Linked DNA regions of Labrys monachus. The protein of the gene in region 2 interacts with the protein of the main gene of each other region in a pairwise test. Links are inferred from orthologs where the notes say so. Each region holds a gene or a part of one and is shown on either strand. Other genes may lie near its edges. The genes, in order: J3R73_RS12985 and dnaA.

Evidence for each region.
Region 1: the proteins of dnaA (region 2) and J3R73_RS12985 interact in binary tests that used the Escherichia coli proteins (3 or more experiments, as listed by UniProt). The link is inferred for Labrys monachus from one-to-one orthologs.

The regions. Positions count from the first base shown.
Region 1 is NZ_JAUSVK010000001.1:2,867,074-2,877,083, forward strand. What follows is about bases 3,225-6,137. They hold J3R73_RS12985 (replicative DNA helicase), read right to left. Parts: upstream 5,473-6,137; coding sequence 3,976-5,472; downstream 3,225-3,975. Other genes in these bases: alr (alanine racemase), read right to left, coding at 3,225-3,877; rplI (50S ribosomal protein L9), read right to left, coding at 5,613-6,137. In the rest of the region: J3R73_RS12965 (sugar ABC transporter ATP-binding protein), read left to right, coding at 1-1,314; J3R73_RS12970 (ABC transporter permease), read left to right, coding at 1,326-2,336; J3R73_RS12975 (VOC family protein), read right to left, coding at 2,358-2,744; more of alr, read right to left, coding at 2,741-3,224; more of rplI, read right to left, coding at 6,138-6,185; J3R73_RS12995 (DUF2232 domain-containing protein), read right to left, coding at 6,208-7,182; rpsR (30S ribosomal protein S18), read right to left, coding at 7,304-7,543; rpsF (30S ribosomal protein S6), read right to left, coding at 7,546-8,022; J3R73_RS13010 (TerC/Alx family metal homeostasis membrane protein), read right to left, coding at 8,256-9,218; J3R73_RS13015 (CDP-alcohol phosphatidyltransferase family protein), read left to right, coding at 9,412-10,010. UniProt on the Escherichia coli protein: The main replicative DNA helicase, it participates in initiation and elongation during chromosome replication. Travels ahead of the DNA replisome, separating dsDNA into templates for DNA synthesis.
Region 2 is NZ_JAUSVK010000001.1:5,892,729-5,902,649, forward strand. What follows is about bases 4,329-7,152. They hold dnaA (chromosomal replication initiator protein DnaA), read right to left. Parts: upstream 6,574-7,152; coding sequence 5,083-6,573; downstream 4,329-5,082. Other genes in these bases: xylB (xylulokinase), read right to left, coding at 4,329-5,006; J3R73_RS26945 (rhodanese-like domain-containing protein), read right to left, coding at 6,654-7,100. Also shown: J3R73_RS26925 (efflux RND transporter permease subunit), read left to right, coding at 1-2,576; olsA (lyso-ornithine lipid O-acyltransferase), read left to right, coding at 2,679-3,491; more of xylB, read right to left, coding at 3,552-4,328; rpsT (30S ribosomal protein S20), read right to left, coding at 8,077-8,343; J3R73_RS26955 (enoyl-CoA hydratase), read right to left, coding at 8,583-9,371; J3R73_RS26960 (alpha/beta fold hydrolase), read right to left, coding at 9,638-9,921. UniProt on the Escherichia coli protein: Plays an essential in the initiation and regulation of chromosomal replication. Binds in an ATP-dependent fashion to the origin of replication (oriC) to initiate formation of the DNA replication initiation complex once per cell cycle.

The DNA.
Region 1 (10,010 bases), 3.0 Mb from region 2 along the record:
GACGGTCAGGACCGCCCGTCGCTGACGGTCAACGCGGCGATTGCCGCCGGCATCGCCTTCGTCCACCAGGAACTGAACCTGTTCGACAATCTCGACGTGGCGTCCAACGTGTTCATCGGCCGCGAGCCGCGTATCGGAGGCCCCCTGAATCTGATCGACCATCGCAAGCTGCGCGCCGATGTGGAGCCGCTGCTCCGGCGCGTCGGCTGCGACTTCAAGCCGGAGACGCCGGTGGCGGAACTGTCGATCGCCCAGCGCCAGCAGCTCGAGATCGCCAAGGCGCTTTCCCTCGGCGCCCGCGTCGTCATCATGGACGAGCCGACCTCGAGCCTCACCATCTCCGAGACGAACCGCCTGCTCGACATCATCCGCGATCTCAAGGCAAGCGGCGTGGCGGTGATCTTCATCTCCCACCGCCTCAACGAGGTCCAGCAATGCGTCGACCGCGTCGTCGTGCTGCGCGACGGGCGTCTGGTCGGCACGCTCGACCGGGCTGCCGTCAACCATGATTCCATGATCCGCCTGATGATCGGCCGCGACCTGCGCGAGCTCTACACGCCGCCGGCGACCGCCCCGGGCGAGAGCATCCTCGATATCGTCGACCTGCAGACCTCGACCTATCCGGAGCGCAAGGTGAACCTGTCGCTTCGCCGCGGCGAGATCCTGGGCCTCGCGGGTCTCATCGGCGCCGGCCGCACCGAGCTCGCCCGCGCGCTGTTCGGCATCGAGCGGCCGGTCGGCGGGCAGATGCGGCTCGCCGGCGAGCCCATCGTCAATGCCAGTCCGCGCGACGCCATCCGGCGCGGCATCTTCCTCGTGCCGGAGGACAGGAAACAGTCGGGCCTGATCCTCGAACAGAGCATCACCACCAATATTTCCCTGCCCGACCTGATGTCCTACGCCACCTTCGCGCTGGTCGGCACCGGCCGGGAACGGAAGAATGCCGAGATCCAGCGCAAGGCGCTGAACATCAAGACGAAGGACGTGGCGACGATCGTCGGCACGCTTTCCGGCGGCAACCAGCAGAAGGTCGTCCTCGCCAAATGGCTCTCGATGCAGCCGAGGGTGATGATCTTCGACGAGCCGACCCGCGGCGTCGACGTCGGCGCCAAGACGGAGATCTACACGCTGATGCGCAGCCTGGCCGACCATGGCGTCGGCATCCTGATGATCTCCAGCGATCTCGAGGAAGTCATCGGCGTCAGCGACCGGATGGCGGTGATGCACGAAGGTTCCATCGCCGGCATTCTCCAGCGCGACCGCTTCAGCGAGGAGACCATCATGCAGCTCGCCGTCGGCCACAGCGTTCACTGAGAAAGCCCGCCATGCTCAAGAAAGACCTCAGCCTGCTCGTGCTGATCCTGGTAATCGGCTGCGCAACCGCCTTCCTCAATCCCCGCTTCATTTCCCCGATCAACCTTTCGAACACGGCCAATTTGATCGGGCTGTTCGGACTCTATGCGATCGGCGCCGGCTTCGTGATCATCACGGGCGGCATCGACCTGTCGGTCGGCTCGCTGTTCGCGCTGCTCGGCGTCGTCTTCGTCGATCTTCTCACCACCTACCAGATGAACTGGATCGTCGCGGTGCTGCTGATGGTGGTCGCGGGGATGGTCATCGGCGGCATCCACGCCTTCCTGATCCTCAAGATGCGGCTGCAGCCGTTCATCGTGACGCTGTGCGGCCTGCTGCTCTATCGCGGCATCGCGCGCTGGTACACCGACGACGGCACCGCCGGCTTCGAGTTCGGCCAGAGCTTTCCCTCGCTCGAATGGCTCACCACCGGCCGCACCTATGGCGTGCCGCATAGCTTCGTGGTCTTCATCCTCATCGCGATCGTGATGGGCATCGTGCTGCACTGGTCCGTCTACGGGCGCTATCTGTGCGCCGTCGGCAAGAACGAGGAGGCGGCCCGCTATTCCGGTATCCATACGGGAGCGGTGATCGCGGCGGCCTATGTCATCGCCAGCGGCCTGGCGGGGCTCTCCTCGGTCTATTTCGCGATGTATACCCGCTCGATATCGCCGGCTTCCCATGGCAATTTCTACGAGCTCTACGGCATTGCGGCCGCGGTGCTCGGCGGCTGCTCGCTGCGCGGCGGCGAAGGATCGGTCTTCGGCATCGTGCTCGGTGCCATCCTGCTCCAGATCCTGCAGAATCTCGTCAACCTCCTGGGCATTCCGAGTTCGCTGAACTTTGCGGTGATGGGCGCGGTGATCCTCGTGGGCGTGCTGGCGGACCAGCAGTTCGTGAACTACCGGCAATGGCTGAGCGGCCGCCGCCGCGACGCCGCGCTTGCCCGCAACGCGCCGCCGAAGGACGCCGGCGCCAGTTGACGGCGGCAGGCCGAGGCCGGCTTATGCCGGTCCGTGGCAGACCGCTTCGATATTGTTGCCGTCGGGATCGAGGACGAAGGCGCCGTAATAATCGGGATGGTAATGCGCCCTGATCCCCGGCGCGCCATTGTCCCTCGCCCCCGCGGCCATCGCCGCCGCATGGAAGGCATAGACCTCGCCCCGGTTGCGGGCCTCGAAGGCGACATGCACCGGGCCGCCGGCGGAGCCGCCGGTCCCGATCCAGAATTGCGGCTTGCCTTCGGGGCCATATCCGGCGTGCCGGCTGCCGCCGGTCATCGCCGCGGTCACTTCCTTGCAGACCGCGTAGCCGAGCGGCGCGAGTGCCGCGTCGTAGAACGCCCGCGAGGCATCGAAGTCGCGAACGGCAAGGCCGATATGGTCGATCATCGGGATTCTCCGCCGGGGGGGACGATGCGGTGATAGCGCGAACCGAGGCTGGTGAGAATTTCGTAGCACACCGTGCCGGACCTGCGCGCCACCTCGTCGATCGGCAGGTGCGGCCCCGCCAGCTCGATCCAGTCGCCGCGCGCGATCGTTCCCTCGGGCAGGGCGGAAATGTCGATCGTCGTCAGGTCCATCGAGATGCGGCCGGCGATGGGACAATAGCGCCCGCCCGCATAGGCGAGGGCGCTGTCGTAATCGTCGGAGGAGGAGCCGGCGCGCAGATAGCCGTCAGCATAGCCGACGCCGACGATCGCCAGCCTGGCCGGCGAGCGGCTCACCCAGGTGGCGCCGTAGCCGACGCTCTCCCCGGGCTGGACGGCGCGCACGGCGATGACGCGCGCCTCGACCGTGACGACCGGGGCCATCGGATTGGGCTTGTCCGGCGTCGGGTTGCCGCCATAGAGCGCAATGCCGGGACGGGTGAGGTCGAAGCCGAGGTCATCGGGCAGGAAGAGGCCGGAGGAATTGCACAGCGAGGCGGGAACGCCGGGAAACAGGCCGCGGACGGCATGGAAGGCGGCGATCTGCCGTCCGTTGAGGGGGTGCGCAGGCGTATCGGCGCAGGCCAGGTGGCTGATGAGCAGGCAGGGTTCGAACAGGCTGCCCTCGGCGAGCAGGGCTTCGGCCGCCTCCAGCCGCAGGCCGAGGCGCGCCATGCCGGTATCCACATGCAGCGCCGCGCCGCCGCGCCAGCCCGAGGCGGCGCAGAAGGCGGACCATTCGCGTATCTCGTCGAGCGAGCCGAGCACCGGTCGCAGGTCGTGCGCGGCGTAGACGTCGCCGGCGCCGGGCAGCAGGCCGTTGAGCACGTAGATCGAGGCCCGCGCATCCAGCCCGCGCGCTTTGACGGCCTCCGCCAGCTGGGCCGTGAAGAAGGTGCGGCACCCCGCTTCGGCGAGGGCGGGGACGGCATTCTCGATGCCGATGCCGTAGGCGTTCGCCTTGACCACGGCGCCGCATTCGGCGCGGGGCGCGCGCGCGCCGCACGATCGCCAATTGGCGACGAGCGCCGCGGTGTCGATGGTCAGGCGGCCATAGGCGCGGGAGCCGGCTTCGGCTGGTTCGGGAGAGCTCATGGCGACCATCGGGATCCCTTGGGAGCGCGGACATCCGGTCCGCTCATGTCTGCGACGGCGATGCTTCCAGGGCGGACCGGTGTTCGCACGCCCGGATGCTACATCTGCGCGGGAAGATGGTCGGCCCGCGCGAGATTGCCGAAGCGCGTCACGTCGGCGTCGAACTGCACCTTGACCGTACCGGTCGGCCCGTGGCGCTGCTTGCCGATGATCACCTCGGCGACGCCGGCCAGGCTCTCCATTTCCGCCTGCCACTTGAAGAACTCCTCGGTGCCCTCCTTGGGCATGCGGTTCTTCACGTAATATTCCTCGCGGAACACGAACATCACCACGTCGGCGTCCTGTTCGATCGAGCCGGATTCGCGCAGGTCCGACAATTGCGGCCGCTTGTCGTCGCGGCTTTCGACCTGGCGGGACAGCTGGGAGAGGCCGATGATCGGCACGTTCAGTTCCTTCGCCAGGGCCTTGAGGCCGGTGGTGATCTCGGTGATCTCCTGCACGCGGTTCTCGTTGCCCTTCTTGCCCGAGCCGGTCAGGAGCTGGATATAGTCGACGACGATGAGGTCGAGGCCGCGCTGGCGCTTCAGGCGCCGGGCGCGCGCCGTCAGCTGGGCGATGGCCAGGCCGCCTGTATCGTCGATGTAGAGCGGCACAGACTGCATGTCCTGGCTGGCCGTCACCAGACGGCTGAACTCCTCTTCCATGAGGTCGCCGCGCCGGATCTTGTAGGAAGGCACGTTCGCCTGCTCGGCGATGACGCGGGTCGCCAGCTGCTCGGCCGACATTTCCAGCGAGAAGAAGCCGACCGATCCGCCGTCCAGCGTCTTGGGCGTGCCGTCCGGCTGGATCTCGAAGCGGTAGTTCTTGGCGACGTTGAAGGCGATGTTGGTGGCGAGCGAGGTCTTGCCCATGCCGGGGCGGCCGGCCAGGATGATGAGGTCGGACGGCTGGAGGCCGCCCATGACGCGGTCGAGGTCGTCCAGGCCGGTCGCCAGGCCGGAAAGGTGGCCGTCGCGCTGATAGGCGGCCGACGCCATGTCGATGGCGTCCTTCAGCGCATCGGAAAAGCGCGCAAAGCCGCCGTCGTAGCGGCCGCTTTCGGCCAGCGAGAACAGGCGCCGCTCGGCCTCCTCGATCTGCTCGCCGGGAGGCATGTCGACGGGCGCGTCATAGGCGACGTTGACCACCTCCTCGCCGATCTGGATCAGCGAGCGGCGGATCGCGAGGTCGTAGATCGTCTGGCCGTAATCGGCGGCATTGATGATCGTCGTCGCCTCGGTGGCGAGGCGGGTGAGATATTGCGAGATCGTCAGCCCGCCGATGTCCTGATCGGGACCCATGAAGGTCTTGAGGGTGATCGGCGTCGCGATCTTGCCGCCGCGGACGAGGCTGGAAGTGATCTCGTAGACCTTGCGATGCAGCGGGTCGAAGAAATGGTCGGGGAGCAGGAAGTCGGAGACGCGATAGAATGCCTCGTTGTTGACGAGAACGGCGCCCAGCAACGCCTGTTCGGCTTCGACATTATGCGGCGCCTGCCGATAGGCCGGGGCCTGGGCGGTGTCGAGCTTGTGGACGGTGGCTTCGTTCTGGGGCATGCGACTCGGCTGCTGTTGGGCGGACAGTGTAGCACGGGTCGCAGGCGGGAAGGGGCGGTGCGGTTCCATCCACACTGATCCACAGGCTGCCGGCCGGGCAGTCGAGGCTGCCCGGCCGGTCGGCTCGCGAAAAGCGCGGATCAGACGTCGGGCTGCTCGCCCGTGCCGGGGACGCCGGGGATCTCGACGTCTTCCGGATTCTCGTATTCGTCTTCCTCGTCGCGGGGAACGGTGACGTCCTCGCCGCGGGCCTGGCGCTCGGCTTCCTCGGGGGAACGGGCGATGTTGGCGGTGATGAAGACCTCCACTTCCGGATGGAGGTGGACGGCGACCTTGTGCACGCCGATCGTCTTGATCGGCGTGTTGAGCACGATCTGGGAACGGGAGACGGTGAAGCCCCCGGCCGTGGCGGCGTCGGAAAGATCGCGTGCGCTCACCGAACCGTAGAGCTGGCCCGATTCGCCGGCCTGCCGGATCAGCGTCACGGTCTGGCCGTTGAGCTTGACCGCAACGGCCTCGGCTTCCTTGCGCTGTTCGAGGTTGCGGGCCTCGAGCTGCACGCGCTCGTTCTCGAAGCGCTCCTTGTTCGCCTTGGTGGCGCGCAGGGCCTTGTTGTTCGGCAGGAGGAAGTTGCGGGCATAGCCGTCCTTCACCCTGACGGTATCACCCATCTGGCCGAGCTTGGAGACGCGCTCGAGCAAAATCACTTCCATGGTCTTCTCCTTCGTTTCGAGGTCACTTTGGTCTTTGCGGGGATCGCGGCCAGCCACCCGGACCCGAGAGGCGCCGCAGATTGAAGATGAGATCGAGGACGCCGACGACGGCGAGCGCACCGAAGGCGAACCAGCTCATGACGAAGCAGAGCAGATAGACGATCGCGAGCAGCATCGGCCGCGTCGCCCTGCCGCGCGTCACGAAATGCACGACGGCGAAGCCCTGCACCGAGAAGGCCCCGATCATCGCCGCGAGCAGCAATTGCCCGGCGAGGCCGTAGATGTCCGGAAGCATCGAGACGATACCTCCGCCCGCCAGCAGCGCGAGGGCCCACCACGGCAGGCGCAAGGCGGCGACGTCGGGCCAGGGGCGGGGGAGCCGCCCCGATATGCGTGCGATGCGGGCCGAAAGCCACAGGCCGCAGAGGCTGCCGATGGTGGCCGAGATGGCCGACAGCGGCAGCGCGACATAGCTGAGCAGCCGCAGGAATGCCGTGGCATCCTCGACGTCGGGAATGACGAGGGGGTGCTCCTTCGGAATCCCGAACAGGACATGCGCGGACTCGGTGAGGGTCTGCTCCAGGCGGCTCACGATATCGGCATAGGAGGTGCTGAACGAGATCGCCGCGATGAGAACGATCGCCGCACTGAGGACGGCGGCGACGACGACGAGCGTGCCGAGGGGAATCCGCCCGCGCCCTTCATCGGCGGTCCGCCTGTCGGCGATCGCCAGATAGGCAAGACCCCAGGCCGGAAGCGCGATGGTCACGCCGAAGGACAGGCCGTCGGATATGTCGAGGACGACCGCGAGCAGCACCATGGCCGAAACCGCGGCGACGAGGCCGGCACGATAGCCCCAGCCCAGCGTGACAAGCGTGATCGGGAGGGCCGCGAAAATCATGAGGACGACACCCATGACCGAGCCGCCCAGCGGGGCGAGCATGAGAGCGGCGGCCGCAAGGCCCGCGCCGAGTCCGATGGGCGTTTCGCGTGTCATCGTCGAGCTGTCCCGCTGTCGCGGTTAGAGGCCCTGAGGGAGCCCCAGCCATGGCCGGAACACCGGCTGACTGTCGTTGAGGAAGGAGGCGAGGCGCCGGAGCGCCCCGCCGATGGTCGGGTCAGCCGATCACGTAGGGCAGGAGGCCCAGGAAGCGCGAGCGCTTGATGGCCTGGGCCAGCTCGCGCTGCTTCTTGGCCGAAACGGCCGTGATGCGGGAAGGAACGATCTTGCCGCGCTCGGAAATGTAGCGCTGCAGCAGCTTCACGTCCTTGTAGTCGATCTTCGGCGCGTTGGGGCCCGAGAACGGGCAGGTCTTGCGGCGGCGGAAGAACGGACGGCGTCCTGGTGCGGTTGCCATGATTATTCTTCTCCTCCGTCCTCGACACCCTCGCGGGGCGTTTCGAAGCGATCGCGGCGCGGGGCGCGGTCACGGTCGCCGCCGAAGCGGCCCGGTCCACCGCGGCCACCGCCGCCGAAGCCGAAGCCACGGTCGTCGTCGCGGCGGTCGTCGCGGTCGCTCTTGCGCAGCATCGCCGACTGACCTTCTTCCAGCTCTTCGACCGCGAGGGTCAGGAAGCGGATGACGTCTTCGGAGATCGACATCTGCCGCTCGACTTCCGCGATCGCGGCGTGCGGCGCGGTGATGTTGAGCAGCGTGAAGTGCGCCTTGCGGTTCTTCTTGATACGGTACTGGAGCGATTTGACGCCCCAATATTCAGTCTTGCCGACCGAGCCGCCATTGGCTTCGATGACACCCTTGAACTGGGCGGTCAAAGCTTCGACCTGTTGAGAGGTCACATCTTGGCGAGCCAGGAAGACATGCTCGTAATTGGGCATGATAGGGCCTGTCCTCGTTACGTTTCATCGCCCGGCGCGAAGCCCCTCGTGACCCTGCAGGCCGTCGAGGAATGTCCCAGAGAGCGGAGACACGGGATGACGAGGTATCAACCTCTGCCGCGGGAGACGCGACCATCCGTTCAGCCTCCGGCCGAAGCGAAGCCGGGTCCTTACAGAGTTTGGCCGGACCACGCAAGAGGAAGTTGCGGGCGGAGCCGGGACGGCGCTCGAATTCAGCCGCGCCGGGGCCGTAGCGCCGATGCGAGAATGGCGGCGGCGATGACGGCGAAGGTGATCGCCATCGTCAGCACATTGTCGAATTCCCCGACCAGGCGCTCGTAGAAGATCACGAATCCGATGAAGATCAGGAGGAAGGACAGCGCCGTCTTCAGGTAATGGAAGCGGGCGATCAGTGCGTCGATGACGAAATAAAGCGCGCGCAGCCCGAGAATGGCGAAGATGTTGGAGGTGTAGACGATGAACGGGTCCCGGGTTTGCGACAGCACGGCGGGAACGCTGTCCACCGCGAATATGATATCGGCGATGTTGATGGTCATGAACGCTGCGAACAGCGGCGTGGCGTAGCGCAGGGGCCGCCCGCTGCCGCGCTCGGGCCTGGTCACGAAGAACTTGTCGCCGTCGAACTCGCGCGTCATGCGCAGGCGTCGCATCAGCCAGTGCACGGCCGAGTTGTGGTTGAGGTCGAACTGGTGCTCGCCGCCGAACAGCATCCTGAGGCCGGTCGCGATCAGGAACACGCCGAAGATGTAGAGCAGCCAGGCGAAGCGCTCGACCGCAGCGGCCCCGACGCCGACGAACAGGCCTCGCAGCACGATCGCGGCCAGGATGCCCCAGAACAGCACGCGGTGCTGATATTCGCGCGGCACGGCGAAGAAGCTGAAGATCACCGACATCACGAAGACGTTGTCGATCGACAGGGACTGCTCGAGCACATAGGCGGTGAAGAAGAGCGACCCCTGTCCCGCGCCGAAATAGAGCCAGACGCCCATCCCGAAGATCGCGGCAAGCGCGGTATAGCCGGCCGTCAGCGTGAGGGACTGGCGCAGCGACAGCACGGGGACGCGGCGGCTGAGATAGCCGAGATCGAAGATTAGAACCGCACTGATGGAGGCCGCGAAGATCGCCCAGAACCAGATCGGAGCGCCGAACAGGCTGCTGCCAACGAAGAGCATCATCGACCATCCGTGGTTGCGGGGCGTTGATGGGCCTGCATTACCCAACTGTCAACCGGCGCCTGCCGCCGCCATCACGGGCCTGCAGGCCCTCGCTGCTTTTATGGGAGTAAGCGGCGGCGCAAACAAAAATTCTATAGCGCCGATGCAGTGTAACGATATGATGACCTCTCCATAATGAAGAAGCCGATCAGAATTGCCTCCATCGTCGCATCGACCTTCCGCCGAGCCCGTCAGCCCGCAGCGCCGATGGCTTGCGCTCGGCGTTCATCTGTTTACGGCCAGCGGCGTGCTGTGGGGCTTCCTCGCGCTCGTTGCTGCCGTGGGCGGGGACATCCGCAGCATGTTCCTGTGGCTGGCGCTGGCCCTGTTCGTCGACGGCATCGATGGATCGATCGCGCGCAGGATCAACATCACGCAGGCCGCCCCCCGCTGGTCGGGGACGGCGCTCGACCTCATCATCGACTACCTGACCTATGTGATCGTGCCGGCCTATGCGCTCTACAGTTCGGGCATGCTGGAAGGCGCCATGAACCTGATCGCCATGGCGGTGATCCTGCTCACCAGCGCGATGTATTTCGCCGACAACGAGATGAAGACCGAGGACGCTTGGTTCAAAGGCTTTCCGGCCGTATGGAACCTGATCATCTTCTACTTCTTCCTGCTTCGTCCGACCGGAATCGTCATCTTCGTGGTCGTCGCCGTGCTCGGGCTGCTCACCTTCGCGCCTTTCGTCTTCGTGCATCCGCTCAGGGTGGCCAAGCTGCGCGTGCCGACCCTGAGCCTGCTGGTGAT
Region 2 (9,921 bases):
CCAATTCGAACACCCCGGTCGGCTCCACCCATGCCGACGGCCGCAACATCATCCTCGAGGCGACCGGCCCGATCCGCCGCGCCGCAGGCTATATGCCGGTCGTCGTGGCCTCGCGCAGCGGGGCGCCGGTGCTCCTGCAGGATGTCGCCGAGGCCGTCGACAGCGTCGAGAACAACCAGACGGCGAGCTGGCGCGACGACAAGCGCGGCATCGTTCTGGCCATCCAGCGCCAGCCCGACGCCAACACGGTGGCCGTGGTCGATTCGATCAAGGCCGTGCTGCCGAAGATCCGGCAGGCGATGCCGGCCGGCGTGACGCTAGACGTGATGATCGACCGCTCCGTCTCGATCCGCCATGCGGTCGAGGACGTCGAGTTCACGCTCGGCCTGTCGATCGTCCTCGTCGTCATCGTCATCTATTTCTTCCTGCGCAGCGCCCGCGCCACCCTCATCCCGGCCATCGCCCTGCCGATCTCGCTGATCGGCACCTTCGCCGGCATGCATGTGCTGGGACTGTCGATCGACAACATCTCGCTGCTGGCGCTGACGCTGTGCGTCGGCTTCGTGGTCGACGACGCCATCGTGATGCTGGAGAACATCGTCCGGCATGTCGAACTCGGGCAGAAGCCCTTCGCCGCCGCCCTGATCGGCTCCCGCGAGGTCGGTTTTACCATCCTGTCGATGACGATGTCGCTGATCGCGGTGTTCATCCCCGTGATCTTCATGGGCGGCATCATCGGGCGCATGTTCTCCGAATTCGGCTATGTGATCGGCCTCGCCATCCTCATCTCCTGCGTCGTGTCGCTGACGCTCACGCCGATGCTGTGCGCGCGCCTGATCAAGCCGCATGAGCAGGGCCGGAAGGAGCCGCTGCTGCTGCGGCTTTTCGAGGCGGGCTTCGCGCGGCTCGCCAGGGGCTACGCCACCACGGTGCGGGCCGCGGTCGAGGCGCCGGTGCTCATGCTCGGGCTCACGGCCGCGACCTTCGTGCTCACCGCCATCCTCTTCGTCGACATTCCCAAAGGCTTCTTCCCGCAGGAGGATGCCGGCCTCGTCAGCGGCTCGACGGTCGGCCCGGACGACGTCTCCTTCGACGCCATGGCGGTCCGGCAGCAGGCCGTCGTCGAGGAATTGCGCAAGGACCCCGACGTCGGCTCGGTGATATCCACCGTGGGCGGCGGCGGTGCCGGACAGATCAGCGCCGGGCGGCTGTTCATCCAGCTCCGGGACAAACCGGCCCGCACGCAGCCGATCGGCGCCGTGATGGCGCGGCTGGAGCGGGCAGCGGCGCGGGTGCCGGGGATCAGCACCTATTTCCAGGCGGTGCAGTCGATCAACATCGGCGCCACGCGCTCGCGCAGCCAGTACCAATATGCGCTGATGTCGGCCGATATCGATGAACTGCGCCTCTACGCCCAGAAGATCGAGGAGCGGATGCGGGCGATGCCGCAGGTCACCGGCGTCAATTCGGACCTGCAGATCAACGCGCGCAACGCCGTCGTCCATATCGACCGCAACAACGCCGCCAAGCTCGGCGTCACCGTCGACCAGATCCGCGCGGGGCTCTACGCCGCCTATGGCACCAGCCAGATTTCGACGATCTATGCGCCGGAGAACACCTACCAGGTCATCCTCGAAGCGGGCGGCGACTACAGCTCGCCCGAGGCCCTCCTGCGCAAACTCACCATCCGCTCCAGCAGCGGCGCCCACATCCCGCTCGACAGCGTGGCGCGTATCGAGGAGGTGCCGGCCGCCGTGTCGCTGTCCCATATCGGGCAGCTGCCGTCGGTGACGATCTCCTTCAACCTGCGCCCCGGGGTGGCGCTGAGCCAGGCCGTCGCGGCGATCGAGAAGACGACGCGCGAGATCGACATGCCCAACACGATCAGCGCCAAGTTCCAGGGCACGGCGCAGCAATTCCAGGATTCGCTCTCGGGCATGCCGATGCTGCTCCTGGCGGCGGTGCTGGTCGTCTACATCCTGCTCGGCATCCTCTATGAGAGCTTCATCCATCCGCTGACGATCCTGTCGGGGCTGCCGACGGCGGGCATCGGCGCCCTGCTGACGCTGGAGATCTTCGGCATGGACCTGTCGATCATCGCCATGATCGGCCTGATCATGCTGATCGGCATCGTCAAGAAGAACGCCATCATGATGGTGGATTTCGCCATCGAGCGGCGTTCGGCCGGCGCGTCCGCCCGCGACGCCATCGTCGAGGCGGCGGTGCTGCGCTTCCGGCCGATCATGATGACCACGCTGGCGGCCATCCTCGGCGCGCTGCCGATCGCCCTCGGCCAGGGCGCCGGCGCCGAACTGCGCCAGCCGCTCGGCGTGGCGGTGGTCGGCGGTCTCCTGGTCTCGCAATTGCTGACGCTCTACATCACGCCGGTCGTCTATGTGGCGCTGGACCGGGTGTCGGGCTGGTTCGTCCGGCGGGAGGCGGCCGATCCCTCCCGCGCGGTCGACGTCCTGCCGGAGCCGGAGCAGCATGGGACGCAGCCGAGGGCCGGCGGCGGCGAACCGCTTCCCGGCGCCGCAGGGAAGGGCAAGGACCCGGTGGCGGCGGCGGCCGAATAACCGGCAGGCGAGGAGGAGAAACGGCATTGGTCGCGGCGCCTGTTTCCCCTATAGGGGAACCGGGGTTCGAAGCGGGGAGCAATCCGTGGCACGAGGGGCGAGATGGGCGAAGCGAGGCGCGGGCGGCCGGGCGGGCCTTCGCTGATGCGGCTCAAATCCATCTGCCGCATCGCCGCGGTCGCGGCGCTCGCTTTGCCGCTCATCCCGCTGCAATGGCTCGCCGTGCGGGCGGACTGGCCGCTGGCCCGGCGCCTGCCGGTGTTCTTCCATCGCTGCGTCCTCGCCATCATCGGCGTGAAGCTCACGGTCCGTGGCGCCGAGGACCGGCGTCGCCCGCTGCTCATCGTCGCCAATCACGTCTCCTGGCTCGACATCGTCGTGCTCGGGGCCTGCGCGCCGCTGTCCTTCATCGCCAAGAGCGAGGTGGCGGGGTGGCCGGTGATCGGCCTGTTCGCCCGGCTGCAGCGCTCCATCTTCATCGAGCGCGAGCGCCGCCACAAGACGGGCGCTGCGAATGCCGCCATCGGCGCGCGCCTGAGATCGGGCGACGCCATGGTGCTGTTCGGCGAGGGCACGACCGGTGACGGCATCCATGTCCTGCCCTTCCGCTCGGCCCTGCTCGGCGCGGCGCGCGAGGCGCTGGGCGGCGAGGAGGCGCCCGCCTTCGTGCAGCCGCTGGCGCTGCGCTATGTCCGGCGCGGCGGCCTGCCGATCGGCCGCAGCGGCATGAGCGAGATCGCCTGGATCGGCGATACCGATCTCGGCCCCCATCTCCTCGGCATCCTCGCCGGCGCGCCGATCGACGTGGTGGTGCAGTGGGGCGAGGCGCTGCCCTACCGGCCGGGCACCGACCGCAAGGCGCTGGCGAGGGAACTGGAGGCGACCGTGCGCCGGCTGGCGCTGAGCTGCCTGTAGATCGAGGTCCGCACGCCTCGGGTGCGCGTGCGGGAAGAGGCGGACAGGATGTCCGCGCTCCTATCGCGCCGCTTTCGTCGCCTGGTAGAGGCGGCGGAAGGCGGCGATCCGTTCCGCATAGGCGGCCGTCAGGTCCGGGCGCGGCTCGGCGACGTCGAGCACGGGCGGCGCCGGCGCGAGCGTGCGGATGTCGGCCCCGCAGGCCGCGGCCCTTGCCAGCCGTGCCGCACCGAAGGCCGGTCCCTTCTCGCCGCCACGGTAGCGCTTGAGCGGCCTTCCGAGCACATCGGCGATGATCTGGACCCAGAGGGCGCTGCGTGCGCCGCCGCCGATCACCGCGACGTCCTGGAGCTGCGTGCCCGCCTCGGCCAGGCAATCGGCGGCGTCCGCCAGGGAATAGGCGACCCCTTCCAGCACGGAGCGGGCGAGATCGCTCCTGCCGGTCGCGCCCGTCATGCCCGAGAAGACGCCGCTGGCAGCGGCATCGTTGTGCGGCGTGCGCTCGCCGGCGAGATAGGGCAGGAACGTCACCGCCCCCGGCCCGGGGGGCTGCGCCGCCACCTCGGCCAGCAGCGTCTCGATCGGCGTGCCGACCAGGGCGGCGAGCCAGGCGAGGCAGGAGGCTCCGTTGAGCAGGGCCGCCATCTGGATCCAGCAGCCGGGCACGGCATGGCAGAAGGCGTGCAGGAATTTGTCGGGCAGCGGCCGATATTGCCTGCCCGGCGCGAAGAACTGGCTCGACGTCCCCAGCGAGATGAAGGCACCGTCATCGATGGCGCCGATGCCGACAGCGCCGGCCATGGCGTCGCCGGCCCCGCCGGCGACCGGAATGCCCGGCCGGAGGCCGAGGCGGGTCGCGGCCGAGACGGTCAGGGAGCCGGACACCGCCGTTCCCTCGACGAGGCGCGGCATCACCGAACGGCTGACGGCGGTGGCGGCGAGCGCGGCGTCCGACCAGTCGCGCGCGGCTTCGTCCAGCCACCAGCTGCCGGCCGCGTCCGACATGTCGGTGACATGCTCGCCCGTCAGCTGGAGGCGGACATAGTCCTTCGGCAGCAGCACCTTGCGCAGCGCCACCAGCGTCGCGGGCTCGTGGCGCGACAGCCACAGCAGCTGTGGCGCGGCGAAGCCGGGCGCGGCCGGCACGCCCAGCCGCCAGGCGAGATCAGGATGGATGCGGTTGAGCTCGGCGGCTTCGGCGGCGGCACGGCTGTCGTTCCACAGCGTGACGGGGCGCAGCGGCCGGTCGTCCGCGCCGAGGCATACCGCCCCGTGCATCTGGCCCGAGAGGCCGATGCCCTCGACCGCCGCCAGCACGGCGCCGTGGTCTTGCCGCCACGCCAGCAGCACGGCCTCGACAGCGCCGACCCAGTCCTGCGCGTCCTGTTCGGACAGTCCCGGCCCCGGCCTGGAAAGGACGAGGGGCCGCTCGCCTTCCGCCAGCACCTTCTCGTCGTCGTCGACGATGACCGCCTTGACGGCGGAGGTTCCGATATCGAGGCCGAGATAGGGCATCACGTCATCCGGAGTGGGAGGCACCTGCGCCCCTGCCCGTCACGGTCTCGCCGCGACGCAGGAACGAGGGATCGCCCTACTCGGACAGCAAACGGCGCAGGAGGTCAACCTCCTCCGCAAGGCCGGTATCGCGCCCCACCAGGCCTTCGATCTTGCGCACGGCGTGCAGCACCGTGGTGTGGTCGCGCCCGCCGAAGCGGCGGCCGATTTCCGGCAGCGAGCGCGGCGTGAGCGACTTGGCCAGATACATCGCGATCTGGCGCGGCTTGACCACCGTCGCCGTGCGCCGCAGCGAGAGGATGTCGGCCCGGCTGACATTGTAATGCTTGGCGACGATGCGCTGGATATCCTCGATCTTGACGCGGCGCGGCTCGCGGTTGCGGACGAGATCGCGGATGGCCGCCTCCGCCGTCTCCAGCGACATGCCGGAGCCGGACAGCGCGGAATGGGCGAGGAGACGGTTCACCGCGCCGTCGAGGTCGCGGCCGTTGGTCGAGACCTGATGGGCGACATAGGCCACGACATTGTCCGGCACGTCGAAATTGGCGTGATGCGCCCGCGCCGCCTCGATGCGCGATTTGAGGATCTTGATGCGCAGCTCTTCGTCCAGCGCGCCGATTTCGACCACCAGCCCGCCCGACAGGCGGGACCGCACGCGCTCGTCCAGGGTATCGAGATCGGCCGGCGGCCGGTCCGCCGCGACGACGACCTGCTTGCCGCCGTCGATGAGCGCGTTGAGCGTGTGGCAGAATTCCTGCTGGATCGACTTGCCGGCCAGGAATTGCAGGTCGTCGATGACGAGGAGGTCGATCGCCCGCAGCTTCTCCTTGAAGGCGATGGCGGTCTGCGCCTTCAGCGCCGCGACGAAGCCGTACATGAAGCGCTCGGCCGTGAGGTAGAGCGCCCGCTTGCCGACGCTCTCCGACAGATGGGCGATGGCCTGGATGAGATGGGATTTGCCCAGGCCCACGGCGGCATGGAGGAAGAGCGGATTGTAGGGCAGCGGCTCGCTGGCGCCGGCCCTGGCGACCTGCTGGGCGGCGGCATGGGCAAGAGCATTGGAACGCCCGACGAAATAGGCGTCGAACGACATGCGCCGGTCGAGCGGGGAGCCGGCGAGATCGTCCTCGCGGGACGTCACCTCGATGGCCCGCAGGAAGGGCGCGGGCTTGGCCGTCGCCGCCACCATCGGCTCGGCCGCCCTGGCGCCCGGCGCGTGGTCGCGGCCGGCGATCGGCCGCACCCCTGCCGTCCGGACGTTGAGGGCGATATGGGCGGTGCCCGGCAGCTCGGCGGCCAGCATGCCGAGGATCTTGTCGAGATAATGGGCCTGGATCCAGCTGCGCAGAAAACGCGTCGGCACCGAAAGATGGACGGTGTCGTCGATGACGACATCGAGCTCCAGCCGGGCGAACCAGCTGGAAAAGACGTCTTCGCCGTATTCGGCGCGCAGAAGGCGCTTCACGCGATCCCAGGCAGCCGGCGGATCGGCAGTGACCGACCCATTGGATATGTCGCTCGCGGTCGGTGCCGCGGCAGCGAGTGTCAGGCGTTCGCTCGGGTTCATGGGGCTATCGTCTGGCAAAGAGTTCATGACACGGCTCCGGCATCACGGCCGGAGCTGCAGCGGCAAAACCACGAATGGAATCAGGACTGGACCCAAGGCAGGCCGGCAGCTTTCCAGCCGTCCACCAGGCCGCGGTGGCGCTCGGCGTTCGCCGGGCCCTCGAAGCCCGCCGCGATGTTGCGGCTGCCGAGCCACCCCGCGGCGATCATGGCCTGGGTTGCGGCGAGACTGCGCGCGCCGGAGCGGCAGAGGAATACGATCGTATCATGCTGGCCGACCGAGCGGCGCGCCAGTTCTCGTTCCAGCTGCGCAACGAAGTCCGACGCGATCTCCATGGTGGGATAGCGCTGCCATTCAGCCAGGACGGCTTCCTTGCCGAGAGCGGAGAGATCCGGAACGCCGACAAAGGACCATTCCGCCTTGGTGCGGACATCAACGAGTTGGGACTTGGGTTCCCGGCCGAGAAGCTCATAGGCCTCGCTGGCTGAAACATCCCCCGCATAGTCATTCATCCACCCCGACGACATGATACTCCAGTTCCGTCTTTCAGACCTGATTTGATTTTTTCAAAAACACGCCGGCCCACCGGCATGACGCGCATGCAGCACACGCTTACAAAATGACAGTATAGAACTTCAACACGACGTTAACCACACCCATACCGCACCGATCTATACTCGAAAAGGCGTTCGCACACGCCTCCCCGACGTCCGAAAGGACGCTGGTCCACTCGCAATATCGGGAAGGAACATACACGTGACCCGTTCCGAGAAAAAACATAGCGAACCATGGCAGGCGCTTGCAACAGACAAATCTCACTGATTCGTTAACGGTGCCCCGGCGTTCCCGATTCGGACGAGGGGCTCGCCGCACCCCGAAGCTGCAACGCGTTGAGGAGTCGATGGAATCGTGGAGGCGGCAAAACAGTTCGAAAAAACTCGTTTCGGCTGCGTAAAGATTTCAGACGGCCACATTTTGTGGGGACTCTCCCGACCCCCGGCGGGAGGCAACAAGCCTTAGGTCGTAAACGACTGATCTAACATGCGAAATTTTGATCGGCACGGCCTCCTCGAACGCTATTTGAGCAAAAGCCTGAGTCAAGGGGAAAGATTAGCACCGGTTTCGTGCAGGGTATTTTCATACCTGTTACTTGAACGGCCCGGGAACGACATCCTCCGCGACCGGCGTGACTGATGGGAGACGGGGAAATAGGGCGCAGGCGCGCCGCTCATCCGGCGAAATGCGCGGATGCGGTCACATGAAACCGAGCCTTCCCGGGGGTAGCAGGCGGCGGGCCGATACGGCGGGCCGCCAGCGCCGCGCGCCGGCGCTGGCCATCGGCCGGCAAGGACCATACGGCCAAGCATCTCGCGCCGAACGATGAAGCGGCTCGCGGCAAAACAAAACCCGGCACGACGGCCGGGTTTCGGTATCTCTACGTAAGGTCAATAGAATCCGACCCGTCCGGACGTCAGCACACGCCGGCACGAAGCATCGACCCGCTCAGGCGCCGAGCTTCCTCACCGCCTGCGCCAGGCGCGAAACCTTGCGAGCAGCCGTGTTGTCCTGGACGACGCCCTTCTGGGCGGCGCGCATGATCTCGGGCTCGGCGGCCTTGAATGCAAGCGTCGCCTTGGCCTGATCGCCTGCGGCGATGGCCTCCTCGACATTGCGAATGAAGGTGCGCATGCGGGAGCGGCGCGCCTTGTTCACTGCGGTGCGCACTTCGATCTTGCGCGTAGCCTTCTTGGCCGACTTGGTATTGGCCATGGTTCCTGCCTGTTGAGCCGACCGTCTCCTGGCGATCAGACGATCCCCCGGAAGCCGTGCGTTGTGTGAAACGACAAAAAGCGGACGCCAATTGCGTCCGACATTGGAGGCGGCTCTTTACATGGGGCGAGGCCCGCCGTCAACGCCATCCTGCATCGAAGCGCCAAAAAGCGGACGCCGAAGCCCGCGCGCCCGCGGGCGAAGGGCCAAAAGCCCGCCCATCCCTATCTATCCGTGCCCTATCCGTGGCGGAAGGCCGGCGGCCGCTTCTCGAGGAAGGCGGCCATGCCTTCCTTTTGGTCGGCGCTGGCAAAGAGGGCATAGAAGGCCTGCCGCTCGTAGCGGATGCCTTCGGCCAGCGTCAGCTCATAGGCGCGGTCGACGCAATCCTTGGCGGCGAGCACCGCCGGCAGCGGCATGGCGGCGATCGCCTCGGCGGTCCGCATCGCCTCGGCCAGAAGGTCGGCCGCCGGCACCACGCGGGCGACCAGCCCGGCACGCTCCGCCTCGGCCGCATCCATCATGCGCCCGGTCAGCACCATCTCCATCGCCTTCGCCTTGCCGATGGCCCGCACGAGGCGCTGCGTGCCGCCGATGCCGGGCACGATGCCGAGGCGGATCTCGGGCTGGCCGAAGCGGGCCCCGTCGGCGGCGATGATGAGGTCGCACATCATCGCGAGTTCGCAGCCGCCGCCGAGGGCGAAGCCGCCGACGGCGGCGATCACCGGCTTGCGCAGACGCGCGAAACCGTCCCACACGGCGATGAAATCCTCGATCCGGGCCTGCGGGTAGGTCTTGCCGGCCATTTCGGTGATGTCCGCCCCGGCGGCGAAGGCCTTCTCGGATCCGGTGATCACCGTGCAGCCCAGCGCCGCGTCGCGGTCGAAGGCGGCGAGGACCGCCGTCAGCTCGGCGGCGAGCGCCGCGTTGAGCGCATTGAGAACCTTGGGACGGTTCAGGGTGATGAGGCCGACCCGCCCCCGCCTTTCGACGAGCAGGGTTTCGTAGGTTCCATCCGGCTGCGTCATCATCGGCTCCGAATCAGGGGAAAGAGACTGTCTGGCAATCGTCCCGTCATCCCGGCGAGCCGGGCGAAGGAAGGGATCCGCGATTCGGGGCCGACTGTAGGGGAGGCCGCCGCCGCAGGGAATCGCCGGCCACCGGTTATCACCAGCCCTTGGCGGCCGGGAGCCGCCGGCGTCGATTGCGATCCGTCGAGCCGAAATTTTTCTCCAACCTGTGGTTTTCGCGCATTTTCCAATCGGAAAGCCCATCCGCTGTCCTGGAAAATGCTCTATCCGCCACTCAGGAGCTCCTCGAGCGCCCGGACCACCTCCCCGGGCGCCTCCTGCGGGATGTTGTGGCCGACGCCGGGCAGGACGCGGCGGGCATGGAGCCGCGGGAAGCGGATAGGGTCCCCCTCGCCCTCGTCCGGCGGCGCGACGCCGTCATCGGCGCCATACAGGGCGATGGTGGGCACCGATATGGCCGGCTGCCGGGCGAGGTCCCGTTCGATCGCCTCCAGCGACGGGTCCCCGGCGACATAGCCGTAGCGGTGGCGATAGGAATGGATGACGA